4 regions of the Caballeronia sp. DA-9 genome follow, and region 1 is predicted to be linked to each of the others. Evidence: predicted binding sites of a transcription regulator. Region 1 holds the regulator's gene; each other region holds the start of a gene.

Region 1 (7,747 bases):
TATCCGCTTCGCCATTGATGATCATCTGCGCGATCTGCTGCGGGCTGCCCTGGCGCAGCGCAAGATGGACTTTCGGGAACACCTCGGTGAACTGGCGGATGACTTTTGGCAACGCATAACGCGCCTGCGTGTGCGTGGTTGCAACCACCAGATGGCCGTTGTCCTGATCGGCGAACTGGCGCGCGACGCGGCGCAGGTTTTCGGCGTCGAGCAACATGCGCTCGATCACCTGATGCACTTCCTTGCCGGGCTCCGTGAGACCGGTGAGACGCTTGCCGCGCCGGATGAAGATGTCCACGCCGAGTTCGTCCTCGAGATCCTTGATCTGCTTGGACACGCCCGACTGCGACGTATACAGCACGTTCGCGACCTCGGTCAGGTTCATGTTCTGGCGCACGGCCTCGCGGACGAAACGCAATTGCTGGAAGTTCATGTCAGCCTCTCTTCTTGGGAATTTTCAATGCGCCGGGAACACGCGCAGGACGCGCGGGACGGCCGTCACGCCGTCACCTATATTCAGGTTCAAACCACGCCACGTCTCACGATCGAGTTCGGCTTCGAGCACATTGCCTTCCGCGCCTTCCAGGTCCACGCGCACGGACCCGCCAAGTGTCACCACCCGGCGCACGTCGACCACGATGCCATCCCGATGACCCGAGGCCGTTGGAAACAGCGTGAGATCGTGCGGGCGCACATACGCTATCGCTGGACCCGCGAAATTCGCTTCGGTGGCGATCGGCTGCGCGGCGCCTTGCGCCACGAAACCTTGTTTATCGACCGTACCTTTCAGGCGGTTGGCCGCGCCCAAAAACTCGTACACGAACGAGGTTTGCGGATGGTCGTAGACGTCCTGCGGACTGCCGACCTGTTCCACGTGCCCGCGATTAAGCACCACAATCCGGTCGGCGACTTCGAGCGCTTCTTCCTGGTCGTGCGTGACGAAGATGGTCGAGATATGCAGGTCGTCATGCAGACGCCGCAACCAACTGCGCAATTCCTTTCTGACCTTGGCGTCGAGCGCACCGAACGGCTCGTCGAGCAGCAGCACTTTCGGCTCGACGGCCAACGCGCGCGCCAATGCAATCCGCTGCCGCTGCCCGCCCGAAAGCTCCGACGGAAACCGTTGCGCCAGCCAGTCAAGCTGCACAAGCTTGAGCAGTTCATGCACTTTCTCGCGGATCACCGCTTCCGATAGCCGCTCCTTGCGCGGCTTCACGCGCAAACCGAACGCGACGTTCTCGAACACGGTCATGTGACGGAACAGGGCGTAATGCTGGAATACGAAACCGACCTGACGCTCGCGTGCGCCGACAGCCGCGACGTCCTCGCCGTTCAGCACGACCGAGCCCGCATCCGCGTACTCGAGCCCCGCGATCACGCGCAGCAACGTGGTCTTGCCGCAACCCGAAGGTCCGAGCAACGCGACCAGTTCACCCGCCGGAAAATCGAGCGAGACGTTATCCAGCGCGACGAAATCGCCAAAGCGCTTCTGCAAATTGCGAACGATGATGCTCATGGTGATCTTCGCCTTCTAGTTCTGGAGTGACGCGGCAGCGGGTTTGCTGGCATCGATATCGGCGGGCTGGGCCTGCGCGGCTTCCATCGATTGCGCCATGCGGGTCTCGGCGAGCAGTTTCAGGCCGAGCGTGACGAGCGCAAGCAGCGCAAGCAGCGAGGCCACGGCGAACGCCGCCGAGAAGTTGTATTCGTTGTAGAGAATTTCGACGTGCAGCGGCATGGTGTCGGTCTGGCCGCGAATGTGGCCCGAAACCACCGACACCGCGCCGAACTCGCCCATCGCCCGGGCGTTGCAGAGGATCACTCCATACAGCAAACCCCACTTGACGTTGGGCAAGGTCACGCGCCGGAAAATCTGCCAGCCCGATGCACCGAGTACATGCGCAGCCTCTTCTTCATCATTGCCTTGCGCCTGCATCAGCGGGATCAACTCGCGCGCAACGAACGGAAACGTGACGAAGATCGTAGCGAGCACGATGCCGGGCACGGCGAAGATGATCTGCACGTTATGGTCGATAAGCCAGGGTCCGAACCAGCCCTGCGCGCCGAACATCAGCACGTAGATCAGGCCCGAGACGACCGGCGAAACAGAGAAAGGCAAGTCGATCAGCGTGGTGAGAAACGCCTTGCCGCGAAACTCGAATTTCGCGATCGCCCAGGACGCCGACAGGCCGAACACCACGTTCAGCGGTACGGCAATCGCGGCGGTGATCAGCGTGAGCTTGATGGCCGACCACGCATCGGGGTCCTTCAAGGAATCGAAGTAATAGGCCACGCCCTTCGCGAAGGCTTGCGCGAATACGGCGACAAGCGGCACGACGAGAAACAGCGCGAGAAAAATCAGCGCGACCGCAGTCAGGATCCAGCGCACTGCGCGCGGTTCGGTGACGGGATCGAGCTTGTGTTCTACCGCGCGCAACGCCGCGATATCGGCCGTTTTCTGGTTGACGCTGCTCATGCCTTGGCTCCGTCGATGTGCAACGAACCGGCGAGCGCGGGCGCTGGACCCGCGCCGCCACGGCTCGTGCGCCGCTGGAGAAACCATTGCAGCGTGTTGATGAGCAGCAGCATCAGGAACGACACGCACAGCATCACCACGGCAATCGCGGTTGCCCCGGCGTAGTCGTATTGTTCCAGCTTCGTGATGATCAGCAGCGACGTGATTTCGGATTTCATCGGCACATTGCCCGCGATGAAAATCACCGAGCCGTATTCACCGAGCGCACGCGCGAAAGCAAGCGCAAAGCCGGTCAGAAGCGCGGGGAAAAGCGACGGCAGCACCACGCGGCGAAACGTGAGCCAGCGCGTTGCGCCCAGGCACGCGGCGGCTTCCTCCTGCTCGCGCTCGAAGTCTTCGAGCACTGGCTGCACCGTGCGCACCACGAACGGCAAGCCAATGAACGTCAGCGCCACCAGCACGCCAAGCGGCGTGAACGCCACCTTGAGCCCAAGCGGCGCAAGAAATTGCCCGATCCAGCCGTTGGGCGCGTACACGGCCGCGAGTGCAATCCCTGCAACGGACGTGGGCAAGGCGAACGGCAGGTCGACCACTGCATCCACGATGCGTTTGAACGGAAAGGTGTATCGCACGAGAACCCAGGCGACCAGGAAGCCGAACACCGCGTTGATCAATGCGCCGCCAAGCGCCGCCGAAAACGTCAGGCGATACGACGCCATCACGCGGGGCGCCGTGACCGCGCGCACGAACGTCGCCCAGTCGAGCGTGGCCGTCTTGGCAAAGGTCGCGGCAAGCGGAATCAGAACCACGAGGCTCAGATACGCCACCGTGATGCCAAGCGTCAGGCCGAAGCCCGGCAGTGCGCTGGGCTTGCGGAAAGTGAAAGTTGTCATGCGTCCATCATCCAGTACCGTTGCGCCGCGGGGACGGCGCTTCAGGGTGTTTCAAGGTTCTGACCGTCTGTGCGGCCGTGTTGGCGCTTCCGGGTTCTTCTGTTTTTCGACCTTTGACGACCCTTTATGACTACAGCATCGCGAGCGGATGACCGCGGGCGATGCTGTATTTCCTGCTTTCATGCCGCCACAATTACTGCGGCTGATAGATCGAATCGAACACGCCGCCATCGGCGAAATGCGTCTTTTGCGCCTTTGTCCAGCCGCCGAACGAATCGTCGATGGTGTAAAGCTTGATCTTCGGGAACTGCTTGGTGAGCGCGGCCGGAACCGTGGTCGAACGCGGCCGGTAGAAGTTGCGCGCCGCGATCTCCTGACCTTCCTCGCTATACAAGTACTTGAGATACGCCTCGGCAAGCTTGCGCGTGCCATGACGGTCAACGACCTTGTCGACGACAGCAACCGGCGGTTCAGCCAGGATGCTCACCGAGGGGACCACGATCTCGAACTTGTCCGGACCGAACTCCTTCAACGACAGAAACGCCTCGTTTTCCCACGCAATCAGCACGTCGCCCTGACCACGCTGCACGAAGCTCGTGGTCGCGCCACGCGCGCCTGAATCCAGCACGCCGGCGTTTTTATACAGCTTCGTCACGAAGTCCTTGGCCGTCGTTGCATTTCCGCCCGGCAGATGTTCCGCATACGCCCACGCCGCGAGGTAGTTCCAGCGTGCGCCGCCGGACGTCTTGGGGTTCGGCGTCACAATCGATACACCCGGCTTGACCAGATCCGGCCAGTCCTTGATCTGCTTCGGGTTGCCCTTGCGCACGAGGAAGACGATCGTCGACGTGTACGGCGACGCATTGTCCGGGAGGCGTTTTTGCCAGTCCTGCGCCACGATGCCCTTCGCCGACAACGCATCGATGTCGTAAGCAAGCGCCAGCGTCACCACATCGGCTTGCAAGCCATCCAGAACGGCGCGCGCCTGACCGCCCGAGCCGCCGTGCGACTGCTTGAACGTGACGGTTTCGCCAGTCTCGGCTTTCCATTTCTTGCCGAAAGCCTGATTGAAGTCCTGATACAGCTCACGCGTCGGGTCGTACGACACGTTGAGAAACGAGGTATCGGCGTGCGCCTGCGCGATCATCCCTACCCCCGACGCGGCCCCGATAACCGCTGTCGCCAGCAGTTTCCTTGCACGCGCGCCCCATCCCGAATTCCGACTCAGCATTCCCCGTTCTCCGTCTTATGGTGTTTGATGGGCTGAGTCTATCGACGGGCTTTCATTATTAAAAATAATTGTTCCTCATTCTTTTAGATCGAAAAGTGCTAATGAAGGCTGGAAGCGGCGTTGCGACCAATAAATGGCTGTTGAAGCGCCGCATTTTGGGCTGTCGTGTGGTGCAAACGACGTCGAACTTAAAGTAAAGCTTGAAAAGCGGCGAATACTGTATAAAACTACAGGCATCTGTTCATCCATACAGTGGATCGCGGACCAGACAAGGGGCTAAAGCACGTGACCAAAATGAGCAAACTGACTGCGCGGCAGCAAGAGGTGTTTGAACTGATCCAGCGCGCTATCGAGCGGACGGGATTTCCGCCCACGCGCGCCGAGATTGCCGCGGAACTTGGCTTCAGTTCGGCCAATTCCGCCGAGGAACATCTTCGTGCACTGGCTCGTAAAGGAGTGATCGAGCTGGCCGCCGGATCGTCACGCGGTATCCGCTTGCTGAACCAGGCAGGTCCCGACGACGGACCGCATCAATTCACGTTGCCGCATGCCAGTATCATGCAATTGTCATTGCCGCTGGTCGGGCGCGTGGCTGCGGGCAGCCCGATCCTTGCGCAGGAACATATCTCGCAGCATTTCGCCTGTGATCCGGCCTTGTTCTCCAGCAAGCCCGACTATCTGCTGAAGGTTCGCGGACTTTCCATGCGAGACGCAGGCATCTTCGACGGCGACCTTCTCGCGGTGCAAAAGAAGAACGAAGCCAAGGATGGCCAGATCGTTGTCGCGCGCCTTGGCGACGACGTAACGGTGAAACGCTGGAAGCGCCGTCCTGACGGGGTTGAACTGATCGCCGAAAATCCTGACTACGAAAATATCTTCGTGGCTTCGGGCAGCGACGAATTCGCACTTGAAGGTATTGCTGTAGGACTGATTCGATCCGGCGAACTCTGACGCGCGCCGGATGCTGTTGAATTAACGACGGCGTTTGGTTTTGTTCGGTTCTTTCGTTCAAGACGCTGTTTTCTGAATCTGCGTGGCGGCAACGGGTGCTCCTGCTTCCGGCCGCGCCACAGTCGAATTTCCGGTTTTGTAAAGCGTGACGGACATCGCATTCGCGATTGACCGGCGCGCACCCTATTGTTCACGGAGAAACATCATGGAACGATTTGCCCGTCTGTTTTCTGTCGCGTTTTTATCGGCTGCGTCAGCTTCTTTTGCGCCCGCAGCGCGCTCACCACTTTCGTTCAGGCAATTCCGGGAGTTCGGCCGCTTTCGGCATTTGCGCGCGCTGATTTCCTGCAAGACGCGCAAGGACACCCATACGCCAGACCTCTTCGACGAACCGCCCGTCCTGCCGTCGCGGCAGCCAGCGTTCGCGCGTGTGTCGCTGAATGCTTCCGTGCATGCGCAGGCTGAGCGGCGTGCACCGGTACGCGTTTATCGCGGTGAATCGCGCGTCATCATGGTTGGAAATATTGAAGCGGTGTCGCGCATGATCGACCGCTGCGTCGACGAAGAACGTGCGGGTGTCGAAGGTGGCTTGCTTGCATGAACCTTCGGGTCGTTTTTTTGCCAATGAGTTTGAGGGATCGATTTCGTGGCGGCGCGGTCAACTAACAGTGGTTGGACTTCTCGCGCCCGGAAATTCGCGGTTCGCTCATCCAGTTATTCAGCTCATTTGCACGAAGGCGCCCTGACGTATGTCTCGTACGAGCAAGTCGGTTTTAACTGCATTGATTGTGGTTGCGGTCATCGCGGCGCTCGGGATGTTCTACGCGTCCCCGTATATCGCGCTCGACAGGATCAAACGCGCCGCCGACGCTCGCGACGCCGCGACGGTGAATGCATACGTGGACTTCCCGCTGTTGCGTGAGAGCCTGAAGGACCAGGTCGGTCAACTGATTACGCGAAAGATCGATGTGCAAAAAAGCGGCAATCCGCTGGCGCTACTTGGTGCAATGATCGGCGCGGCGTTGATTGGCCCGCTCGTGGATTCGTATGCAACGCCGGATGGCGTAGCGGCGATTTTAAATGGCATGCCGCCGCGAGGCGAGCCCGGCGAGAAACCACCGGCTCCGTCTTCGAGCGATCCCACGGCTGCTGGAACACCGCCAGCCTCGCCACAACCGCCGCCCGTGACGAGCACGCCTGCCCAACCCGCGCCCAAACAGCCGCCTCGGACTACTGCTGGCTACAGGAGTTTCGATACCTTCGCGGTCAACTACCAGCATGGCGCCGGAGACGCGCGCTACTCGGCCATTCTCAAACGATACGGCCTGTTCTCGTGGAAACTGGTGGGTATCGAGTTGAACGGGTGAACCGGGCAGGTTCGTCGTCAAGCATTCACTTCCGCCTTCGCAGGCACTGCGGCATGCGCCGCGTCCTCCTGCTCGGCCGTTGATCCGACCGGCGACACGGCCACCAAAATGCTGCACGACACACGGTCCATCAGCGGTGTGTTACCCGCGCCCATCCACCACCGTGCAAGGCCCGTGCGGCAACGGTGTCCGACCACCACCAGATCCACCTGCAGGCTTTGCGCCAATCCGGCGATTTCATCGATAGGATGACCGAACGCAAAATGACCCTGCGCGCTCACGCCGCGCTCCGTCAGCCACTCCACGCCTTCGCGCAAGATATCCCGTGCGGCGTCTTCGAAGCGCCCGCAGGCCATGTCCGTAAGCAGGCCTGCGCTTTGTGCAATGCTGGAACGCATATCCACAACGGCCAGCAGATGCGTTTCGGCCTTCAGCTCGAGCGCAAGATTCGCGCCGTCACGCAGCGCCTTTCGTCCTTCACGAGAGCCGTCGTAGCACAGCAGGATTTTTCGGTAGCTCGCCATGGTGGTTCTCCGCGCTGCTCGTGGCAGCAAAGGGCATCGAAAAAACAGTCGTCAACGTGTTGCGTGTTCTGCCCTGTGCCCAGCGGGCGACAAAACGCGTGTCGCGTTGCCGTCATCATGGTGCGTCGCTAAAACGCTTGCAACGATGGAAAACGCTAATGCATGTGCATCGCGGAAAAAACTTCAAGCGTGCAGCGTGCCAGCACGCGTAACGCCTTGTCTGACGGGGCTCTGCGGGTTTGACCGGCACTTCACCACGAGCCCCGCGCAGTCACGGGATGGCGTTCATGCGCATAGGCAGTGCA
Region 2 (7,747 bases), on a different replicon from region 1:
AGCGGATTCATCGATGGCGACAGCGATACCGTCTTTTTTAGCATAGAAAGCGTGTACGGTACCTCACGGCCTAATCTCGGAGACAACCAGGTTGTATGTTATTCCAGTTTTCCCGGAGCACCACGGAGGCGCGCGCATCCCATACTGGTGCTCAAGGCCTAATCACATGCCTCGATATTTTGGCACGCAAATCGTGCGGCGCGCTGGGTAAACGTTGCCACCCTGACGACTTGTATTCGCGCGTACGCTTTACTGGGGCGTTGCATCAATTCCTACATTTGATTGTTTCATTGTGGGCGGCTCCAGTATATCTGCAAGGTGCAGAACCGCTCAGCGTTCCATTCCTTCGTTCATGCTCAGGGTTGCGATTCGCTGCTTGAGTGATTAGGGATTAGGGTTGCATGGCGTCTGCCTGTGGCAGATGCTTTGCGTTGCCATCGCCACAGACTCCTTCTTAACGACTAGCGCCGCGGCGAACCCCCTTGTGCTGAAAATTGCGGTCAACGATTGCCTGCTTTCCCAGCAGCGAGTCACCCACCAAGTCTGCGATAAGCATTTAGGTGTCTTACGAGACCCCGCTTGTCCCCGCGTATCTCGCTCAGGCGCGCAAGATTAAAATGTGCGTCGGCGTGCGTGTCGTCCAGCGCAAGGCTTTTCTCATATGCAGTTGTCGCAGCGTCATACCGTTTTAGCTCCTCAAGTACAACGGCGCGATTGAAATGAAGCAGTGCGTCGCTGGGGAAATTTTGCAAAGCTTCATCGAATACGGACAGCGCGTCCTCGCAACGAGTCTCGGCTTCGCACAGCAAGACACCCAGGTTGATATAGGCGAGGTAGTGCGGTTCCGGAGACAGTGCCAATGCTTTGCGATATGCCTGCTCAGCGCCGAGAACGTCGGTGCTTGTCAGTTGTTCCGCAAGCGCTACCCACTCGTCAGCCTGCTGTGCCCGGCTCTTTAAAGTTCGCGGCGTTGTGTCGAGAAACGCTACGTCGCCTTTGACAGGTGCGACCTCGAAATCTAGAAGATGTTGTCCCGATGTCGCATCCCATTGATCGTCGCCGGTTTTGACAGCGACAGCGTCACCGACCGCAGTAATACGAATCCCCGACAACGGGAGCTCGGCTGGCAACTCTGCCTTCAATTTGCCAAGCGCGCGCAAAATTTTCCGCGATGGAATCTTCGATGATTGCAGCTGAAAAGCCGTGCGCAACAGCACTACGTCCTGAAACGTAAATCGGAGTTCGTTGCGTTTGCCGCGCGTGGGCTGAACGAAGCCGGCGTCGATCAATCCGGACAACACGCGTCTCGAGACGCCAAGGATCGATTGCAGGCTGCGTAGCGTGTAGTCATGACCGGCATTGCGTTTAATCACTTGCGAGCCCGCACCTTTGCTGGAGTCGCTTCTTCGAGCTTGGGTGCTGCCCGCTTGACCGGCCGGCGAGGTTTAGCTGCCAACGATTCCACTTCGGCAGGAAGCGCTCTGCGTGCAGTGGATGGTTTCGCCGGTGGAGTTTTCTTGGATTTGTTCGCAGTGAGACTCGCGCGAAGCGCTTCCATGAGGTCGATCACCTGTCCACCCGACTGTCCTGCAGGCGCCTCGGGCGACACAATCTGTTTGCCGGCAATCTTTTGATCGATGGCCTCGAGGATCCGCTTTTTCTCCTCGTCCTCGTAGGCGGTCGGGTCGTACGCGTCTTCTGAGACCTGATCGATAATTTGCAGCGCGAGCTGCAGCTCTTTGTCCGTGACCGCCTCATCTTCGATATGCAAATCGCTCAGTGCGCGCACTTCGTCGGCAAACAGCAGCTGCTGAAAAACCATACCGTCTTCAGCGGGGCGGACTTGCACCACTCGGGTTTTCCCCTTATACGACCATTTGGCGAGCGCACACCGCCCGCTTTCACGCATGGCTTGTCGCAGGAGGCTGTACGGTTTACCGCCGCGTTTGTCCGGGGCAATGAAATACGCCTTGTCGTAAAAAAGCGGGTCGACTGATTTTTCGGGAACGAAGGAGACAATTTCCACCACGTGAGTGGCGCCTTCCTCGAGCGCCTTCAGCTCTTCGGGCGCGAAGACCACGAAGTTGCCTTTTTCAAACTCGTAGCCTTTTTTCATGTCCGCACGAGCGACAACCTCGCCGGTCGCCTCGGAAATGTATTGCTGCTTGACTCTGCCGCCTTCCGGCGTCAGGAGGTTAAAGCCGACCCCGGAGGCGCTCTCGGTTGCCGAATACAGCCTGACCGGGATGGAAACCAGGCCGAAAGAAAGCGTCAACGAAGCAATCGAGCGCGCTGCCATGGTTTTTTCTCCTGGTCGCCGGCGTCAGGGCGCGCGGCTGCGGCGTACGAAGGACGGGCGAGCGGCCGAGCCCGTTGGCTGTTTAGTTTCGATTTTCTTGATTATTAGCCGCAACCTGAGAGCATGCAATATGCCCGGCACTGGTCCTGCGCCCTGACGGGCACGGACTGTGCACTTCCCCTGGACCGAGGAGAGCCGCCATGCCACGACGATGGAGCACGACGCAAAAGCGCGAACGCCCGGTCGCAAACGATCCGCCTGGCGCGATGCCTTCGATGATTGAACCGGAGCTCGCGACACTGGCGAGTCGTCCGCCGGCATCCGGTGACTGGTCCTACGAAATTAAGTACGACGGATATCGGATGTTAATTCGCATCGAAGGCGGTTCCGTCAAACTCTTCACCCGGAACGGACACGACTGGACCGATCGGATGCCGAAGCTACGGGCGGCAGTCGAATCGTTACCTGTTGAAAACGCGTGGCTCGACGGAGAGGCGGTGGTTTTGAACGCGAGCGGAATGCCCGACTTCAGTGCGCTGCAAAACGCGTTCGACCGCAGAAGCACAGCAAAAATCGTCATCTTCCTCTTCGACATCCTTTGGCTTAATGGGGAAGATGTTCGCAGCGAGCCTTTGCGCGCAAGGCGCCAGTTACTCCACGACCTGCTCGATGAGGTTCACGATCCGCTTATCCGATACTCCGCGGACTTCGCTGAGGATCCGCAGTCGCTGGTCGCCTCCGCCTGCAAAATGAACCTTGAAGGAATCATCGGCAAGCGCGGCGATGCGCCGTATCGCTCTGGACGCTCAACGAACTGGGTCAAACTCAAATGCAATCTTCGCCAGGAGTTTGTGATCGCTGGCATCTCGCGCAACAAAGGCGCGAAATCCGGGGTCCGCTCGCTTTTGCTGGGTGTCTATGACGCCAGTGGTGTGCTTCATTACGCGGGCAACGTCGCGCCTTCAGTCAAAGCATCACGCAACGACGCAATCTCCAAGCGTATCGAGCCGTTAAAGCAGAAGAAGGCAGCATTTTCCGTTGCTCCCGAGCCCGACCAAGACCGTGACTATATATGGTTGAAGCCTGAGCTCGTTTGCGAGGTATCGTTTCTGGAATGGACCCCAAGCGGCGAGATCCGGCACGCGGCTTTCTATGCAATGCGCGAGGACAAACCTGCTTGCGCTGTCGTGAAAGAGCAGGGCGCGGTGATACCCGGCGAAGAAGCTCCCGACGACGTGAGATCGTCTCGAGAGCGGGCGGGGCCGAGAGGAGCCGTCTTCATCGCAGAGATCAAAGTAACGAACCCCGCCCGAGTTGTCGACGGCACGTCCGGCAAAACAAAGGTCGAGCTTGCTCGATACTACGACGACATCTCAGAGTGGGCGCTACCCTATCTTCACAACCGGCCACTCACATTGGTACGGGCGCCCGACGGCATCAATGGCGAGCTGTTCTTCCAAAAACATTCCGAGCGCGTGCGCATACCGGGAGTCGAAGAACTTCCAGTTGAGCTTCATCCTCGCCATCCGCCGCTGCTCGTTGCAAACAATGCGGAATCGCTTGTGGGACTTGCTCAAATGAGCGTCGTCGAGCTGCATTCTTGGAACGCCGTCGCGCCAGACTTAATCCATCCGGATCGCGTCATCTTCGATCTGGATCCTGACCCGTCGCTGCCCTGGTCGGCGATGCTCGACGCGGCCTCGCTCACCAAGCTCGTGCTTGACGAGATCGGACTCAAGTCGTTCGCCAAGACGAGCGGCGGCAAAGGGTTTCATATTGTCGTTCCGCTCACACGTAAGCAGAGCTGGGCGGAAGTTAAGGGGTTCTCGCAAGCGCTTGCGCAACACATGGCGAAGGTCTTGCCCGATCACTTCTCAGCAGTCTTGGGGCCGCGAAACCGGGTTGGCAAAATCTTCATCGACTATCTGCGAAACAGCCGCGGCGCAAGTACCGTTGCGCCGTTCTCTGTTCGCGCGCGGCCCGGTCTGGCGGTGTCGATGCCCATTGCCTGGGACGAGTTAAAAGACGTCACTGGTGGCGATCAATGGTCGATCAGTTCGGCACTTGCCCGGCAACGCTCGCTCAACAGCGATCCGTGGGAAGGCTATTGGCGAACCCGTCAGGGCGTCACGGTAGCGATGCGCCGCGCCATTGGCATGCAGCGTTGATGTGTTTGGTCACACTCTTCGGTAAGCAGTTGCGTACGGTTACGAGCGCTGCGCGATCGCGTTCGCGCAGATTGCCAAGACGCGCTGAACCATGGTGCTTGATAGGTTCAACGCCATATCGCCCGTGAATAACGCTTGAACGTGCGCCTGCCGGATCACGACCTTGGCTTTAAACAGGTCGCGTCTCGCGAGTCGCAACGCGAGCTGCCCCAGGTTGACTCGCTCAAGCCACGGCATCTTTACAGCATTTCGTCGGAGCCAGAGCCGGCAACTCTCAACCACGTGGTCGACCCGCCATTCACTGGTCAAGCTATGCGACGCTGCAGCGGTCACGACCAGGAAGCACAACAATTCGGCGCGCCGTTCATTCTTTACAAACATGCAACTCCTCGTCTAGCGTTTCTGTTGGCCTTGCATCGGTTGGGTCATGCGCTGACTGCACCTGATCGCGGTGCCAATGCAACTTCCGTCACACCCGTGGCAATAGTGACGATCGCGCACGTCCTCGGACGCCCTCCACACGTTGTAGTGGTCGCTTGGCGGCGTTCCGACCGTGCGCCCATTTTCGCGCGCGTAAAACGTCGGCTCGCCGCTCTTCCCGCGAGACACCGCTTCGTCCACCGAGTCGCCAAAGGCCGCTCGCAGCTCCGCGACGAAGGCCGCCATCTCCGGCATTGGATGCTTTCGTCGAGCAAGCACATCCACAACAGCCTCCGCAATCGACTAAAAAGGGGCAATTCAGCGTTTCAAAACCCGTTATAGAATACTGTACATCCATACAGTATTGTCTGTCCATGAGCCGCCCGATCCCGATTACCGCCGACGCAGCAGGATCATTTCTCATCGAAGTGCTGGCGAAGGTGCCCGCAGGGTTTCCGAGTCCGGCGCAGGACCATACGCAAAAGCGTATTGATCTTAATGACGTGCTGGTGCTCAACCCGATCGCGACGTTTCTGTTCCAGGTTGAAGGGGACTCGATGATTGATGCAAGGATCTTTGACGGCGACCGTTTGATCGTTGACCGCTCGATTGAGCCGGTCCATGGTCGTGTGGTCCTTGCCTGCGTCGATGACGAGTTCACGGTCAAGCGCTTATACAAACGCTCAGGTGTCGTCCGTTTGCATGCGGCGAACCCGCTCTATCCGCCAATCACGTTCGTCGAAGGGCAGGAGATGAGCGTGTGGGGCGTGGTCACGTGGAATTTGCGTCAGCTGCTGCACCCGCAGAAACGTCGATGACCACTTTCGCCCTCATCGACGGCAACAACTTTTATGTCTCCTGCGAGCGATGTTTCAAGCCGTCGCTCGTCGGCAAGCCTGTCGTCGTACTCAGCAACAATGATGGGTGCGCAGTCGCGAGATCACAAGAAGCCAAAGATCTGAAAGTGGGAATGGGGCAGCCGTATTTCCAGATTCGCGACCTCGAGCGCACCAACGGCCTTATCGCACTCAGCTCAAATTACGCCCTGTATGCTGATCTCAGCGACCGCATGATGTCATTGATCGGCCAGTGTTCGCCGGTCCAGGAGATCTACTCGATCGATGAATGTTTTCTCGACCTGGGCGGACTTCGCTGCGACCTGACAACCTATGGCCTTCAGATACGTGCGCAGGTGCTGCAGTGGATCGGTATTCCCACGTGCATTGGCATCGGCCCTACGAAGACGCTCGCCAAGATGGCGAACCACATTGCCAAGAAGAATGTGGGGCGTTTATGGCATGGTGTTTGTGACATCGGAATACTGACAGCAGAAGAGCGCGACAGTATCTTTGCGAGCGTGGACGTCGGCGAAGTCTGGGGCGTCGGCCGCAAGATCGGCGCGCGTCTGCATGAGATGGGTGTCGAAACGGTGCTGCAATTCAAACGCGTGAGTCCCTCGTTCATTCGCAAGCAGTTTTCCGTGGTTCTCGAGCGGACTTTGCTCGAGCTCAACGGCATCGCGTGCTATGGATTTGAAGATGCGGGGCAGCCGCAAAAGCAAGTGCTTTGCTCGCGCAGCTTCGGCCATGTCGTCTATACACTCGATGAGCTGACGCAGGCGGTCACACAATTTGTTGCGACAGCGGCCGAGCGATTGCGTCGTCAAGCGTTGCACGCCAATCAGGTCCAGGTCTTCATCCGAACAAGCCCGTTTAAGCGCGACGACCCGCAATACAGCCGTGCCATCAATGTTCCGCTCGTTTCACCGACGTCGGACACCCTGACGCTGGTCGACTCGGCGTTGTTCGGATTGCGTCAGATCTATCGGGAAGGCTTCCGGTACGCCAAGGCAGGTGTACTGCTCCATGAGTTGCAATCAACGTCGATTGAGCAAGGCGAGCTCTTCGGTCGTGATGCCAGCCGGCAGGCGAAGATGATGGTGGCGCTCGATGCGATCAACGACAAGTACGGACGCGGGACATTGAAGGTCGGCGCTGTTGAGCAGCGCAGAACATGGCACATGAATCAGGACAGGCGCAGTCCCGCGTACACGTCCGACTGGGCAGCACTTCCTATTGTGCGATAGGACTGGTCGGTGGAAGGGTGATCACCCCCTCTTCGACCAGCGCTGGCCACGCGGGTATCATGGTTCACGAACAGGAGACGGAGAGCATTCGTCATGTGTTACTCGGCTCAGATCACCGCGGACTATCGCAAATACGTGCACGTCTATGGCGCAGACATTGACATCGATGAATTCTTTCGACTGTTCTGGGACCGCCGCAGTGGCAGCAAATCGAAAATCCCGAAGGCCATGGAAGCGCCGTTCCTGCTGCCGCAAAACGATGCAGAGGCGCGCATCAAAGAAGCGATCGTCGAGTTTTCGGCCGGCCAAACGGCGAAGCTCGAAGAGGACCTGTTCAAACAGCGCACGCGGCTGTCCGATGCCGAGCGTACGCTGCTGACAAAGACCACCAAAGCAGCGACCGAAAGCCAGCGGATTGCGACCGATAAGATCGCTTGGATCCGCAGCAAGCTGGAAGACTTCAACCGCACCGAACCGAAGGACCGTGACTCACGGATATTTCCCGGTCAATACGCGCCGGTGATGGTCGTCGAAAATGGTCAGCTTGTGGTGAAGCCAATGCGATATCAATGTCGACCCGCCGGCAAGCCGGCGTTCTACGACACAAAATATCCAGGGACCTACAACGCAAGGCGAGACAACCTCGAAGGGTTCTGGAAGGGGCTCTTCGGATACACACATGGCGTGATGCTGGTGAGCGCGTTTTATGAAAACGTACCGCGTCACCGCGTCGAGGCTCGTGAGTTGGCTGAAGGCGAGAAAGAAGAAAACCTC
Region 3 (7,747 bases), on a different replicon from region 1:
GCAGCTACAACGAGGACATGGGCAACGACCTGAACCGTGACGGCACGAAGACCTGTTCGTTTCCGCGCCGTACAGCGCAGCTTGCGGGCATAGACCCGATGAAAGCTGTAGATGGCACACAGGCTGCACAGGCTCCATCGGCTTCAGGCGACATAGCGGGCGACGAGTACGCAACGCGTCACAATCCGTTCCCATATTTCCATTCGACCATCGACGATCTGGCGAACTGCGACGCGCGCGTGGTCAACCTACAAGACAACTTGGCAACGGATCTTCAGTCGATTGACACTACGCCGAACTTCTCCTTCATCACGCCGAACCTGTGTGACGATGGTCATGATGGTGACGGTACGGGTACAGCGGGCAAGGGCTGCGCAAACGGTCAGCCTGGCGGTTTGACTTCGATCGACGCGTTCCTGAAGGAGACGATTCCGGTGATCCAGGCTTCGGCCGCCTACAAGCAGGACGGCCTGATCATTATCACCACGGATGAAGGCGTCGTGACCGGACTTACGCCGACAACGCAAGTCAGTGCCGATGGCAAGACGCTCTCCTTGCTGGAGCCGGAGATGGGCAATCAGTGCCCTGGCTGCAACCAGCAAACGGGCCCGAACGTGGCGCGTCCGGAACAGGTCACGTTGACCACGTACCCGGTGGCCCAAGCAGGCCTGCTCGGTATTAACCCGGCGACGCTGCCTGCATCCGTGCAGAGCGTGTCGATTTCGTTGAACTACCTAGGAGTCGGTGGCGATCAGATTGGTACGCTTCTGCTGTCGCCGTTCATCAAGGGCGGTCACGTGGATAACACCGGCTACAACCACTACGCGCTGCTGCATTCGCTCGAAGACAACTTCGGCATGGGCTCGTATCTCGGCTACGCCGATGATACATCGCTCAAGCCGATCTTCACGTCGAGCAACATTGACAACCGCTAATCCCTAGCGATCTCAATAGAACTCTGTTGTCGTTTGCCCGGTTCTCTGTTCGAACCGGGCTGTTTTCTTGATGAGTCATGCGCCAATATCCTTCAAGGGCTGTTCTCGCGACGGCCCTTTGCATTTCCCTTCTGTCCGCATGCGGCAAACATGCCCTGGACGCTCAAGCGGCATCTCCGGTTAAAGCGGGTGCTACTGATCTGGTAGCTATCGGCAAGGTGGCGTTCTTCGATCCGTCGCTGTCGGCTTCCGGCAAGCAGTCATGTGCGTCCTGTCACAGCCCCGCGAATGCCTACGGGCCACCGAATGGTCTGGCTGTCCAGTTGGGTGGTCCAAACATGGATCGAGGCGGACTGCGCTCGGTACCGTCGCTGCGCTATCTGCGTTCGGTGCCTTACTGGACGTTCACGCAGGCAAATAGCTTGAAAGAGCGCCTGGAGGACGGCGATAATCAGCCCATTGGCGGATACACCTGGGATGGGCGCTACAACACCCCTGCGGAGCAGGCTGCATTTCCCCTGCTCAATCCGGATGAAATGGCAAACACCAATGCGGATGACGTGGCGAAGAAGCTGAGCAAAAGCACCTACGCACAGCAGTTCCGGGAAGCATTCGGCCAGGACGTTTTCTCGCGACCGGCAGAGGCGCTGGCAGACCTCGGAAAGGTATTGCAGGCATTCCAGTTCAATGATCCGTCGTTCGCGCCGTACTCCAGCAAGTTCGACCGCGTGCTAGACGGCAAGGATCAATTCACGCCGCAAGAGGCGCACGGATTGATGCTGTTCAGCGACCCCGATAAGGGCAACTGTGCAAGCTGCCATCTGATCAACAAAGGCGCTCACGGCGCGCATCCGGCATTGACAGATTACAACTTCCAGACGCTGGGTGTACCACGCAACATAAATATCCCGGCTAACCGCGACCGGAATTTTTACGACATGGGGTTATGTGGACCGCTGCGTGAAGACCAGGCGAACCAGACGTGGTTCTGTGGAATGTTCCGCACGCCTACGCTTCGCAACGTCGCCACGCGAGGTGTGTTCTTCCATAATGGCATGTTCCATACGCTTGAAGATGCGACGCGCTTCTATGTTGAGCGCGACACGGACCCGAAGAAGTGGTATCCAAAAGACGCGCACGGGCACGTCGTGAAGTTTGACGACCTGCCGAAAAATCTGCGCAGTAACGTGGATGTCAAGACGGAGCCGCTGACGAATCACCTGGGCGGCAAACCAGTGTGGTCGGACTCGGATATCCGCGATGTGGTGGCGTTCCTGAATACCCTGACCGACGCGGACGCACAGGCAGTGCCTCGCTAACGTCGTGCCGAAAAAGAAAAGCCCGATTAGTCTTAAGGGCTTTTTTGTGTTAAGGGCCTGATACTACTGCGTCATAGAGTCATGGAGTCAATGCAGCAATCGGGCCTCTCTGTAATCGACTGGATCGGTGTACCTCGCGAAATTGAAAAGGCCATCGAGCATTTTCAGCCGATTGTCGACGGTTCTACTTGCGTGCGTGAACGTCGCATTTTGGCCGATCTGCGTCTGTCATTGATCGACCTTGGAAACAACAATAACGTATTGCACACCACCGATTACGCGGGTTAAATGTTGTCGCGGCGGAACACGGTGCTCAAACCGCCAAAAGTACCTTTCTTCCTTGCCGCACTCTCGAACGACGATGCACGTCATAGCATGGCGCTCTCATCACGCAGAGTTGTTTCGTTCGCTGCATCGCGTGGAAGTACCCACGCAGCTTCCGTCACATCCCCGGCAGATTGTAAATATCCGTACCGGCAGTCCACCTGTTGAGGTCGTCCACTGGAGGCGTTCCGACTGTTCTCCCATTCTCGCGCGCATAAAAGTGGGCTCGCCCGCTTCCCCACGGGCCGCCGCCGCGTCGATGGAAGACCCGAACGCTGCACGCAAATGCGCAACGAATGCAGCCATCTCGGGCATTGGGCGCGATTTGCGCGTGGTCGCCACGCTCATCTTCATTCCCTGCTATCTCGAAAAAGGGCCAAACCAAATCGGAAAAAAGCCATTAGAAAATACTGTACATTCATACAGGTATCGTGTCCATGCGCCGCACCATCCCTCTCGCCGACGATGTCGCCGGCGCATATTTGATTGAAGTACTGGCCAAGGTGCCGGCTGGCTTCCCAAGCCCCGCGCAAGATCACACGCAAAAATGCATTGACCTGAACGATGTACTCGTTATGAAATTAATCGCGACATCCTGTTTCAGGTCAAAGGCGACTCGATGATCGACGCGCGGATTTTCGATGGAGATCGGCTCATCGTCGATCGTTCGGTGGAAGCGGTGCACGGGTGCATCGTGCTTGCTTGTGTTGATGATGAATTTAGGTGCGCCACGCCGACCCTCGCCATGGCAACGCCATCTTACTCGTTTCCAATACACCACCTTGATTAAGCTGCCTCCAGCGCGAAACGACGGCAGTGTTCCAGGTATCCGACCTCATGGCCGCCGACGAACTCGATAATGCTGCTCCAGAGCCAGAGCGGCGCATCAAAGGCACGCTGGATGAAGAGTTTGTTTTGGATAAAAACACTTGGCTGAATTGGAGTCCTGAACTTGACGCGTGGTTGGATAACCCAACTTTCTCGCAGCGAGCAGACCTCCGCGTACGGCCCGCGTTTCGCCATGGGCGAAAAGACTTTTAAGCCTCTCAAGCAGCGATGCTTAAAAGCGATTGGACAGATAACGATTAATGCAATTACGCTGCCTATAACCGCTTACACACATATAAAAATCATACTTTCAAAAAACTTACGGACAGTGTGACCATGCTAGTTTTGTTTGTCGAGGACGATTCCCGGTTGGCCAACGCATTTGGCGCACTTGCCGATGATCTAGGACATCGCGCTGACGTTGCATATGACGGTGCGACCGCTTTGAAACTGACCGCCGCCCGGGTGTACGACGCCATCTTCCTCGATCTGGGCTTGCCCGACATCGATGGTCGTCAACTGTGTCAGCAACTTCGCGATGCCAGTCGAAACGCCCACGCATGTGTTGTGGCAGTAACGGGTCGCTCCGATTTATCAGAGGCGGATCTTGCGCCGTTCGATGGCTACCTCCTGAAACCCGTAAATCGGGAGGCGCTTAAAGCGGTAATAAGCAGCTGTTGACAGCGACGCGCGGCCTCCCTTGGCGGTCCTGAATTTCGCGGTGGCGATCCTTCGTTCGCAGAACTAAATCGCGATCAATGGTCGTCCAGATTATTGAGCAAATGGTCAAGTTTCGCGAAATCGACTGGCTTTGGGCAATGCTCATCGAACCCCGCATCAAGCGCGGTTTTTCGGTCCCGATCGCTGCCGTATCCTGTAATCGCGACAAACATCGTTTGCTCCGTCGCCAAGACGCGCATCTGTTTTACCAATGCGTAACCATCGATTTCAGGCAAGCCTATGTCGCTGAGCACGACGTTGGGCACGCGATCGCTGAGCATTTGCAGCGCGTCCACTGACCGGTAAGCCGTACGCACAATATGTCCGGACATCTGGCAGTACATCGCAAGCGCGTCGGCGGTGTCGGCGTTGTCATCGATCACCAGGATATCCAGCGGTACTGTTACGGTAGTGCGCGCCGTTGGGGTGGGGGCGGTACGCGTCGGCGCCGCTTGTTTGAGTACCAGCGTAAATTCACTGCCATGACCAATTCCGTCGCTTTGCACATCGAGTGATCCGCCGTGCCATTGCGCGAGGCGGCTCGCCAACGGCAAGCCGAGCCCCATGCCCCCGGTTGTGCGGTCCAATGTACGGTGTGTTTGTCCGAATACCTGGAAGATTTCGTCGCGATCCTCGGGTGCGATGCCCACGCCTGTATCGGAAACGCTGATCCGCATGAACGTGCCGTCGCCTTCGGCATGGATGTCGATCTGGCCGCCCTGCGACGTGAACTTGGCGGCGTTCATCAGCAGGTTGACAAGAATCAGCGGACATTGGACCCGATCGGCCATGACCCATGCATCGTCGATGACCGTTCGTGTGAGTCGGTGTTGCTTTTGCTCAATCAGCCCTTCCGCCATTTCCAACGCCTGGTCCAATAGACTGTCTACACGCACGGGCTCAAGATTCAGTTCGATTGCGCCTAGCGAGACAAGCGAAGTCGATAGGAGGTGGTCGACCAACTGTCCCATGTGTCGCACATGCCGGCCAATGAGTTGTTTAGCCCAGTCCCGCTGATCCGGTGACACCTGAAACTTGTTCAAGACCTGCACGGCAGTAAGGATCGGCGACATCGGCGCACGAAGCTCATGCGCAAGCATCGCCAGGAACTGATCCCGATTGCGCTGCGCGTTTGCGATCGTCTGTTGCTTTTCCTTGACCTTCAGTAGCAGGTGCGTGACCTGCTCGCCTAGGAGACGAAGCACTTCCATGTCGTGTGAATCAGGTATGCGTGTGGCGACATCCTTGATACAGAGCGTGCCCAGAGCAAAACCATCCGGAGAACGAAGAACGATTGCCATGTAGAACACGACGGCATCATCGCCGTTGCATTCCGGATGACTTGCTATTAACTCATGGCGGGTAGCATCGTAGATCACAATGTCGTCCGAATCTTGTATTGCCAAAGCACACAAGGACTCAGCGTGCTGATATGTCCTGCGAACTGCGCCCCATGCTGATTTACACCACGTGCGCGCCTCATCAACAAAGTTGATGAACGCGCGTGGTGCGCGCATTACACGGGCAGTGAGTTGCGTGAGCGCATCAAAATGTGCATCGACCGGCGTATCAAGGATAACCAGGTCGGCAAGCCGCCCGAGGCGAGCAGGATCAGAAAGCATTTGTCATCGGAAGCTGAAACAGGTCTGGACACGTACAGCAAGTCGTGTTCCGGAATAATTTGACGATATTGTGTTGCGTTGACTACCCGGTATTTTTACGCGGATGCCATAATAAGTGATGCAAACGATAACCGCTGCTGAGGCTGCAAAAATTACTGATTCAAAGATCGAGCCGGGTGCGCTATTTGTCCATTTGGCCGACGCGTATATCGTGTTTGACGCCAACCGTAGGGCGGTGTTCGCAAATGCCGCATACCTGCGCTTGCTGGAGCAAGATTCGAGTAATGTAATTGGCTACCACATTGACGAGCTGCCGCAATTTGCGACCTTCACTGCCGTGGACGAGGGCGGAGCGTGGCTCCGTTCAGCTTTGGAAGAAATGGAAATGGGCGAAACGCGCTCGACGCCGTATTTCCGTTTCGATCTTGCGAAAGCCGAGGAAGCCACCCACGCGCGATTTTGGAAGTTCAAAGCGAGCTTGATCCCAAATCTCTCCGACGACGCTACAGCAAGCGGTCATTATTTCGCAATTCGGGTGAGTGATGTCACCGAGCAAGCTCAGCGCGATGCGCTTGACCAGCGCGAAAAAGCCCGACTGCGCTCCCAAGCACAACTGCGCAGTATCGTCGCGAATGAGACGGCTGCGCAGCTTCGCGCAAGTCAGGACCAGTTCGAAGTTGCGCTCGCATTTGCAAAAGTGGGCGCATGGGAATTAAATCCGGTGTCTGGCCTGATCGCGTGTACGGACCAGTGCAAGGTCAATTTGGGGCTAGGTATAGACGAGTCCCTCTCTGAAGCGCGACTTTTTACCGAAATTATCGCGACCGAAGATCGGGAGCGTGTACGCGCGCGCATGGAACAAGCGCTTGCCGACCGTGGGCATTTCGAGGCCGAATATCGTCTGGAACCAACCGATGGCGAAATCCGCTGGCTGCTAGTTCGTGGACAAGGCAAGTATGACGAAGCAGGTCACTTGCTCTCAGTATTGGGTTTCACCATCGATATCACCGCACGCAAGGAGGCCGAACTCAAACAGCAGCGTGAGGCGGCAAGCGAGCGCGATGCGCGTGAGCAGAGCGAACGCAACGTTCTGGCGATGGACCATTTTGTGAGTGCGGTTACGCACGAGTTACGCTCGCCCTTGGGCGCGATCACATCATGGGCGGAATTGCTCGGGCGCACGCACGATCCCTTGCAGATTCAACAGGCGGCGGGATCCTTGCAACGCAACGCCCGGCAGCTTAATTTGATGGTGGACGATCTTCTGGATACGGGCGCGATTGTCTCGGGCAAACTCTCTGTGCAGCGTGCACCGGTCGAGCTCGACATCCTTGCCCGCCACATCATCAGCGATTTGATCTTGGAAGCGCAACGCAAAGGGCTCCAACTGACGTGCGAGCTTACACCGTGTGCAGTCTTGGGTGACGAGCCTCGATTGAAGCAAATCGTATGGAATCTGCTGTCCAACGCCATCAAATTCACGCATGACGGGGCAATCAACGTGTCGGTCGGCAGCTCGACGGGGTGGGCCGTGATCAGCGTGGCAGATACGGGTTGTGGGATCGCTCCAGTAGCGCTGTCACGCGTCTTCGACCGCTTCGAGCAAGTTCGCACCGATGTGGCCGGACGTATCGGTGGGCTGGGTCTCGGGCTGTGGCTGGTTAAAAGCCTGGTTGAAATGCACGCCGGCAAAGTCGCGGTGGAAAGCGATGGTGTCGGACATGGCGCGACCTTCCGAGTTTATCTACCTCTGCTTGGTGCCCCATCGATATCGGCCACCGCCTGAAAAGGCGGCAGCGCTTAGCTGCGTTTGCTTTGCGGTGACCCTTGATTCAATACGCCCCAGAACGCGCCGACATCGCGCACCGCGGCCATGAAGTCGTCAAATTTCACCGGCTTGACCACGTAAGCGTTGACGCCGAGATCGTAGCTCTTGATGAGATCTACTTCTTCACGCGACGAGGTCAACATCACGATAGGAATGTGCCGTAATACGTCG
Region 4 (7,747 bases), on a different replicon from region 1:
TGCTCGCCATTGTGAAACTCGACTTCGTGATTTCCCGGACAAGGCATCCACGGACGATTGGCCGCCGACGTTTGCGCGTTGTTACCAAAGTCGCGCCACACTTCCGGCTGATGCGTGGGGTTGAGATTGGCGTAGCAGAGATCGCCATTCAGCAAATGAAACAACGGCTGGAAGCGTTCGACGGCTTGTACGGCAAAGCGGCTCTGCGGCGACGAGAGCACCCAGCCGGTATTCGGCGTGGCGAGGTCGCCATAGCTCGTGAAGCGAAACGCCGCGCGGCCGTGCGGCGCGGTTTTGAATGAGGCGCTGAACGGCTGTGCGGTGTTGCTGTCATTATCGGCGGTGACTTCGTATTGATAGGCCGTATCCGGCTCGAGACCATGAATCAACGCGTGGTAAGTGCAGACAATTTCACCGTTCAGCCCATCGGTATAGGTACGCTGAACGCCGTGCACGATCCTTGCATGGCCATTGCCAGCCGTGCTCACCCGTACGCGCGGATTGGCGGCCGGCGCGAGCGAAGCCCAGCTCACCACGACTTCCCTCGACGGATCGTCGCCCCAGGTCAGGTGAATCTGCTCGGGCGTGCCGTCGGACGTTGTATCGGCTGCGCGCGCCGAGCCGGTCATCGTGGTTGCGGCGCTCGCGAGCGAAGACGCGCCCGCCAGCTTCAGGAAACCGCGTCTTGAAACGGTCGCGGCAAGGTCGGATGTGGTTTTGTTCGGCATGTCAGGGTCTCGCTCCGGGATTGTTGGGCCGACAACAGAACTCATTATTACGAGCGGTATTACCTCGTTGTGACACCTTCAACAAAGCTTTCAGCGAGCATGACCGGCCTCGGCCATCACCTCTCACCTACCTTCTGCGCAATAAACTCCCTCAACCATCTGTGCGCGGCATCCCGATGCGACCGCTCATGCCAGAACATGGCCATCTCGTAGCCGGGTACATCGACCGGCGGTTCGACCACGCGCAGCGTGCCTACATTGCGAACCAGCCGCGAGGGCATCATCGCGACAAGATCCGTGCTTTGCAGCACCTGCATCATGAACAGGAAGTGCGGCACGGAAAGCACGACCCGGCGCGTGAGCCCTGCCTCGGCAAGCGCTTCGTCCGTGATGCCGCGAAACCCGCCGCCATCCGTCGATACGATCACATGGTCGAGCGCGCAAAATTGCGCAAGCGTGGGACGGCGCTTCAGGCGCGGATGTCCCGCGCGGCCAGCCAGCACGTATCGCTCGCTGAACAGCACTCGCCTGTGCATGTCTTCAGGCGCGCCGTCGCTGGTATGAAGCGCAATGTCGATTTCCCCACGCTCCGCTTGCCGCGCAATGCGTGAAGGCACCATTTGCACAATCGCCAGCCGGGTGCCGGGCGCGGCCGCGCGCAAACCGGCCAACGCAGGTAACACGACAGTCGATTCCGCATAGTCGGCAGCGGCCACGCGCCACGTGTTGCCCGCTTCGGCGGGATCGAAAGGGCTGGCCGGCGACACCGCGCGTCCGAGTGCCTCGAGCGCTTCGCGCAAGGGTTCGCGCAACTGGTCGGCTCTTGCCGTGGGCCGCATGCCGCGAGGTCCCGGCAACAACAAAGGGTCGCCGAACACATCGCGCAACTTGGCGAGATGAACGCTCACCGACGGCTGCGAAAAATTCAGGCGCTCCGCCGCGCGGGTCACGTTGTGCTCCGAAAGCAGGACGTCGAGCGTGAGCAGAAGATTGAGGTCCAGACGTCTTAGATTATTCATAGTTATACCTGACATTTTGAATATTCATTTCCAATATACCGGACGAAGATGCATGCTGCCTTTCTTTCAGCACGGAAGACTCAAGCCATGAATGTTCTAATTGTCTATGCGCATCCCGAACCGAAATCACTGAATGGTTCACTCAAGGATTTTGCGGTCAAACATCTTGAAGATGCCGACCATGTTGTGAAGGTTTCGGACCTGTATGCAATGAAGTGGAAAGCACCGCTCGATGCCAGCGACAGCATGGACGGACAGGCGTGCGAACGTTTCAATCCCGCGCTCGATTCGAAGCTTGCGTTCGAAAATGGCCGGCAGGCCAAGGACCTTGCAGAGGAACAAGACAAGCTGCAATGGGCCGATGCAGTCATCCTGCAGTTCCCGTTATGGTGGTTCTCCATGCCGGCAATCCTGAAAGGATGGGTGGAGCGCGTCTATGCATATGGCTTCGCCTATGGCGTAGGCGAGCACTCGGACACGCACTGGGGCGACCGTTATGGCGAAGGCACGCTGGCAGGGAAACGGGCGATGCTGATGGTCACCACGGGCGGCTGGGAATCGCATTACAGCGCCCGCGGTATCAATGGTCCAATAGACGACATCCTGTTCCCCATTCAGCACGGAATCCTGTATTACCCAGGCTTCGATGTGCTGCCGCCATTCGTGATCTATAGGACGGACCGGGTCGGCGAAGCGGGATTCACGAAAGCGTGCGAGACGCTCGCAGAACGTCTCGATAAACTCTGGACCACCGAGCCAATCGCATTTCGCCCGCAAAATGCCGGCGCGTATGACATCCCGGCGCTCACGTTACGCGCAGATATTGCGCCTGGCCAGACCGGTTTTAGCATGCACAGCGAGCAATGATCCAGCGTCAGGCCTGATCGAGAAACCCCATCAGCCTCAACGCGTTCCTCTGACTCTGGTCTTCATAATTGGTGTTGAAGACCACATGCGTCATATCGACGGCTTTCGAGATTTCGATGATCTGGCGGGCAAGCGGATCGAGTTCGTCGTCGTTGTACTCGTAATTGAATCTGGATGACGACGCCGTCATTCCCTTGATATTCCAAGTCTCATGGTTGCGCCCATGCAGACGGATCAGCGCGAGTCCGGGATGCGTTGTTTCCCAGATTGCCGGAATGCTGTTGGTCGATCCTTGCGGTTCATCGACCACCACGTTCACCAGTCCGCGCTCGCGCTCCATGGCGAGCGTGGAATGGCGGCGTTTTTCGTCGAACCACGTCTGGTTGCGGAATTCGACGGCCATCGTACAGCCGTCCATCACGCTCATGACGTCCGCGCAATGTTCGACATGCCGGATGCCGTGCGGATTGCAGATGACCCACGGCGCGAACTGGAAATGCACCACGCCGAGCTTGCCCGAAGCGCGCAGCGGTTCAATGGCCTCGAAATACCGGCACCACAATTCCTGCTGCAATTCCGCCGATAAATCCTTGTAATACAAGCTCGTCTTGCCGTTGCGCGGCAAGTGCGGCTGCAAGTCGGCCGGAAACATGTCGCGCGCGGTCTGGTGTCCGGTGAAAAGCCGGAACGCCTTGATATTGAACACGAATCCTGGCGGCGTTCGCTGCGCCCACGCCACGGAATTCGCGGGATTCGGCATGGCGTAATAACTGGAATCCACTTCGACAATGGGAAAAATGGACGCGTAATGCCGCAAGCGCGCCTCTGCGCTGGAACACCCCGGCGGATAAAAACGCTTGCACCTGACAAGTGTGGGATCTGTCCACGAAGCCGTCCCGACCAGAATGCCCACCGCATCTACTCCCGACAATTTTTGGGTGACGGTCTCCTGCTCCGTGTTTAAAAAGGGGCAGTTCCCACCGGATCAAATTCAAGTAAAGTACTGTACATCCATACAGTTAAATTTACCATGTCAGCCCTGCTAAAAAACGTCGAAGAGATTCACCCCGCCTTGTGGCGCGGGTCGCAACTCGCGCGCGCGCATGGGCAGACGGTCGATACGGGCTACGCCGTACTTTCCGCCGAATTGCCGGGCGGCGGCTGGCCAGTGGGAACGCTGACCGAACTGCTGGTTCAGCAGCCGGGCGTGGGCGAAATCCGGCTGCTGTGCCCGGCGCTCGCCGCCGTGAGCAAGCGTCCGATCGCGTTCGTGCAGCCGCCTCATATTCCGAACGCGCCTGCCTTTGCCTATCTGGGCGTGCCGCTCGACAAACTGCTCCAGTTGCGCGCGACAAAAATGGCCGATGCCCTCTGGTCGGCCGAGCAGATTCTCAAGACCGGCAGTTGCGGCGCGCTGGTTTTCTGGCAGCAACATGCGCGCCCCGAGTCGCTGCGGCGGCTGCATCTGGCGGCTCAATCGTCTGAAACGCTGTTCCTGATGGTGCGCCCCCTCGCCTGCGCGCCGGATTCGTCACCGGCTACGTTGCGGCTGGCGGTGCGCCCCGCGGGCAGCGGCATTGCTGTCGATATCATCAAGCGCAAAGGCCCGATCCGCGCCGAAAGACTGTCCGTCACCCTGCAACCTTCTCCCATTTTGATGAGTCCCCATGCCCGTGTACGTCGGCATCCATCTACCGCGGTTGTCGCTGGAAGTGTTCCGTCCACGCTGGTCGCTTAGGCCCGAACACGGCTGCGTCGTCCTCGACCACAACGCGGTCCTGATCGCGGACCTGGGCGCTCGCGAGGCCGGCGTGTGCGTGGGCATGAAGCGCGGCGGCGTGCTCACGTTGTCGCCCGGCACGCTGATGTTCGAACGCGATTCAGGCAAGGAACAGGACGTGATGCGCGAAGCCGCTTTTTCGCTGATGAAATTCTCACCCATGGTCGCGTTGTGCGACGAGGAAACCATCGTCATGGACGTCACGGCGAGCTTGCGGCTTTTTGGCGGTATCGTGAGGATATGCCAGCAGATACGGGATATTGTCGATGCGATCGGCCTGAGCACGCGCGTGAGTACAGCGCCGACGGGTCAGGGCGCGTGGCTGCTTGCAAAAAGCGCGGGCCGTGCCCACGCTCAACGGCGCGTGCTGAAAATGGCGTCGCTCGAACGCAAGCTCGGCAGGCTGCCGTTTCAATCCGTGCAGGAAGTGCGCGCGTTCACCGACTGGTTTACAGGGCTCGGCTGCAAGACGCTTGCCGACATCCGGCGCCTGCCGCGCGCGGGCCTGAAAAAGCGCTGCGGCGTCGCGCTGCTGGATTCACTGGATCGCGCTTACGGCATCGCGCCCGAACTGTACGAGTGGCTCGCCGTGCCGCCGGCGTTCAGCGCGCGCATCGAGTTGCCGGATCGCATCGAAAATGCGGAAGCCATGCTGTTTTCCGCGCGCCGGCTGATCGTGCAAATGTGCGGCTGGCTGAGCGCGCAGCAACTCGCGCTCACGCACGCCACGCTTGCGCTCGAACATGAGCGCGGGCGCAATGCCATCGACCCGACGATCATCCAGATTGCGCTCGCCGAACCGGCCTGGCACGAACACCATCTCGTGCGCCTGTTCAAGGAGCGGCTCGGCCGCACGGAACTCGTGGCGGCGGTGATTGCCCTGCGGCTCGACGCCGCGAAGATACAGGCGGCCGAACCGCCTACCGAGACGCTTTTTACCGAACCCGGCGGCTCGCCCGAGGACCACAACCGGCTGCTGGAATTGCTGGTTGCGCGGCTCGGTGCAAAGAACGTGCTCCGGGCGGCGCCTTCGCCGGATCATCGGCCGGAATGCGCGAACCGCTGGATTTCCGTGACCGACACCACCCTGCCCGCCAGACCCGAAGACATGCCGTCCGGTCTGCCGCGCCCCGCGTGGCTGCTTGAAAAGCCGCTGCAGCTCATGATGAAAAACCATCGGCCGTTTTATGGCTCGCCGCTGAAAACGGTATCGCTGGCGGAACGCATCGAAGCCGGATGGTTCGATAACAACCTGACAAGCCGCGATTATTTCGTCGCGCAGGCGAGCGATCAAAGTTGCTACTGGATTTATCGCGAGCGGCTGGGCAGTGCGGAGGCCGATGATCCGCACTGGTTTCTCCACGGCCTTTTTGGATGACGTGCCGTGGATACGACCTTCTCCACGCTGCCCGCGTATGCGGAGCTTTTCGCGTTTTCCAATTTCACATTTCTCCATGGGGCATCGCGTGGAGAGGAGTTGGTCGCGCGCGCCATGCAGCTGGGTTATGCCGGTCTCGCGATCACCGACGAATGCTCGCTCGCGGGCGTCGTGCGTGCACATGTGGAGGCGAAGAATCTCGGCTTTCCGCTCGTGATCGGCTCGTATTTCAAGCTCGTCAATGCGGATCGTTCGCCGGCGTTCGGGCTTATCTTGCTGGCGCAAAACCGCGAGGGCTACGGCAATTTGTCCGAGCTGATTACGCTCGCGCGCATGCGTTCAAAGAAAGGCGAATACCTGCTCACGCCAAGCGATCTCGCGCACCCCGATAAAAAGTTCGCCCATCTTCGCGGCATGCCGGATTGCCTTGCCATTCTCGTACCCGACTTTCCGGCAAAGGAAGACGCGCTCGATGCCCAGATCGAATGGCTCGACCGCACGTTTTCACAACGCGCGTGGGTTGGCTTGACGCTGCATCAGCGCGCGCTCGACGACATTCATCGCGGCATTGTCGAGCAGGTTGCCTGGCGTCACAAGATACGCGTGGTCGCGACCGGCAACGTGGTGATGCACGTGCGTTCACGCAAGCCGCTGCAGGACACCATGACGGCGATTCGCGTTGGCAAGCCGGTGAGCGAATGCGGCTACGATCTTGCGCCAAACGCCGAACAGCATCTGCGATCCCGTTTGCGGCTGGCGAATCTCTACCCCGAATACACGCTGAGTGAAACGCTGAACGTGCTCAAGCATTGCACGTTTTCTCTCGATGAACTGCGCTACCTGTATCCCGACGAAATCGTCCCGCCGGGTTATACGCACGCGGCTTATTTGCGGCAGGAAACTTACATTGGTGCGAACCAGCGTTTTCCGCAGGGTATTCCTCATCAGGTTCAGGCACAGATCGAATCCGAACTCGAGTTGATCGAGTACATGAAATACGAGGCGTACTTTCTTACGGTGTATGACCTCGTGCGCTTTGCTCGCAGCCAGAATATTCTTTGCCAGGGACGCGGTTCCGCCGCGAACTCGGCGGTCTGTTATTGCCTCGGCGTCACGGCCATTGACCCGTCACGCAGCACCATGCTGTTCGAACGGTTCATCAGCAAGGATCGTGGGGAACCGCCGGATATCGACGTCGATTTCGAACATCAGCGGCGCGAGGAAGTGATCCAGCACATCTACAAAAAATATGGGCGGGATCGCACGGCGATTGCGGCAGCGGTATCGACATACCGGCCGCGCGGCGCATTGCGTGAAACGGGCAAGGCGCTGGGCGTCGACCCGCAGATCGTGGATCGCGTGGCGAAGTCGCATCAGTGGTTCGATAACAGCCAGGACTTGCTGCAGCGCTTCGCCGAATCCGGACTTGATCCGGAAAATCCGTTGATTCAATCGTGGGCGTCGCTGGCGACGCAATTGCTGAATTTTCCGCGGCATTTGTCGCAGCACTCCGGTGGGTTTGTAATCAGCCGGGAAAAGCTGACGCGGCTGGTTCCCATCGAAAATGCGGCCATGGCGGATCGCAGCGTTATCCAATGGGACAAGGACGATCTGGAGGCGCTCAAGCTCTTGAAAGTCGATGTGCTTGCCCTTGGCATGTTGTCCGCAATCCGGCGCACGCTCGACATCATCTCGGAGAAGCGCGGTGAACGCTTTACCATTGACGATGTTCCGCCCAAAGACAAAGCGACCTACGACATGATCTCGCGGGCGGACACCATTGGCGTGTTCCAGATCGAGTCGCGTGCACAGATGTCGATGTTGCCGCGACTCAAGCCAAAGACATTCTATGATCTCGTGATCGAGGTTGCGATCGTGCGTCCGGGTCCCATTCAGGGCGGCGCGGTGCATCCGTACTTGCGCCGGCGTCAGAAGCTGGAGCCGGTGACCTATCCTAAGGAGGAACTGAAAGTCG

The links. Region 1 encodes LexA, which represses DNA repair genes until DNA is damaged. Its sites were predicted from a motif close to ACTGTATNNNNATACAGT; they were not measured.
Region 2: a site for LexA is predicted at 5,233-5,250, ahead of ACRWA7_RS34755 (LexA family protein). Genes of this name have one in related genera too.
Region 3: a site for LexA is predicted at 2,988-3,005, ahead of ACRWA7_RS06000 (LexA family protein). Genes of this name have one in related genera too.
Region 4: a site for LexA is predicted at 3,617-3,634, ahead of imuA (translesion DNA synthesis-associated protein ImuA). Genes of this name have one in related genera too.

What each region holds. Positions count from the first base shown of each region.
Region 1 is NZ_CP195133.1:1,659,518-1,667,264, reverse strand. It holds gene ACRWA7_RS23940 (CysB family HTH-type transcriptional regulator) at 1-433, opposite strand, end outside; gene ACRWA7_RS23935 (sulfate/molybdate ABC transporter ATP-binding protein) at 458-1,516, opposite strand; gene cysW (sulfate ABC transporter permease subunit CysW) at 1,532-2,476, opposite strand; gene cysT (sulfate ABC transporter permease subunit CysT) at 2,473-3,369, opposite strand; gene ACRWA7_RS23920 (sulfate ABC transporter substrate-binding protein) at 3,563-4,600, opposite strand; gene lexA (transcriptional repressor LexA) at 4,895-5,551, shown strand; gene ACRWA7_RS23910 (hypothetical protein) at 5,757-6,152, shown strand; gene ACRWA7_RS23905 (DUF2939 domain-containing protein) at 6,301-6,918, shown strand; gene ACRWA7_RS23900 (universal stress protein) at 6,936-7,442, opposite strand.
Region 2 is NZ_CP195135.1:89,917-97,663, forward strand. It holds gene ACRWA7_RS34725 (serine/threonine-protein kinase) at 1-162, shown strand, start outside; gene ACRWA7_RS34730 (tetratricopeptide repeat protein) at 531-1,373, opposite strand; gene ACRWA7_RS34735 (Ku protein) at 1,370-2,299, opposite strand; gene ligD (DNA ligase D) at 2,500-4,467, shown strand; gene ACRWA7_RS34745 (hypothetical protein) at 4,507-4,848, opposite strand; gene ACRWA7_RS34750 (hypothetical protein) at 4,861-5,142, opposite strand; gene ACRWA7_RS34755 (LexA family protein) at 5,262-5,705, shown strand; gene ACRWA7_RS34760 (Y-family DNA polymerase) at 5,702-6,973, shown strand; gene ACRWA7_RS34765 (SOS response-associated peptidase family protein) at 7,067-7,747, shown strand, end outside.
Region 3 is NZ_CP195131.1:1,339,288-1,347,034, forward strand. It holds gene ACRWA7_RS05985 (alkaline phosphatase family protein) at 1-935, shown strand, start outside; gene ACRWA7_RS05990 (cytochrome-c peroxidase) at 1,013-2,254, shown strand; gene ACRWA7_RS05995 (hypothetical protein) at 2,345-2,542, shown strand; gene ACRWA7_RS06000 (LexA family protein) at 3,198-3,368, shown strand; gene ACRWA7_RS06005 (hypothetical protein) at 3,416-3,619, shown strand; gene ACRWA7_RS06010 (response regulator) at 3,743-4,087, shown strand; gene ACRWA7_RS06015 (hybrid sensor histidine kinase/response regulator) at 4,162-5,748, opposite strand; gene ACRWA7_RS06020 (ATP-binding protein) at 5,867-7,534, shown strand; gene ACRWA7_RS06025 (response regulator) at 7,549-7,747, opposite strand, start outside.
Region 4 is NZ_CP195131.1:498,673-506,419, reverse strand. It holds gene ACRWA7_RS02280 (purple acid phosphatase family protein) at 1-728, opposite strand, end outside; gene ACRWA7_RS02275 (LysR family transcriptional regulator) at 845-1,747, opposite strand; gene ACRWA7_RS02270 (NAD(P)H-dependent oxidoreductase) at 1,835-2,614, shown strand; gene ACRWA7_RS02265 (DUF72 domain-containing protein) at 2,622-3,527, opposite strand; gene imuA (translesion DNA synthesis-associated protein ImuA) at 3,645-4,352, shown strand; gene ACRWA7_RS02255 (Y-family DNA polymerase) at 4,282-5,772, shown strand; gene ACRWA7_RS02250 (error-prone DNA polymerase) at 5,779-7,747, shown strand, end outside.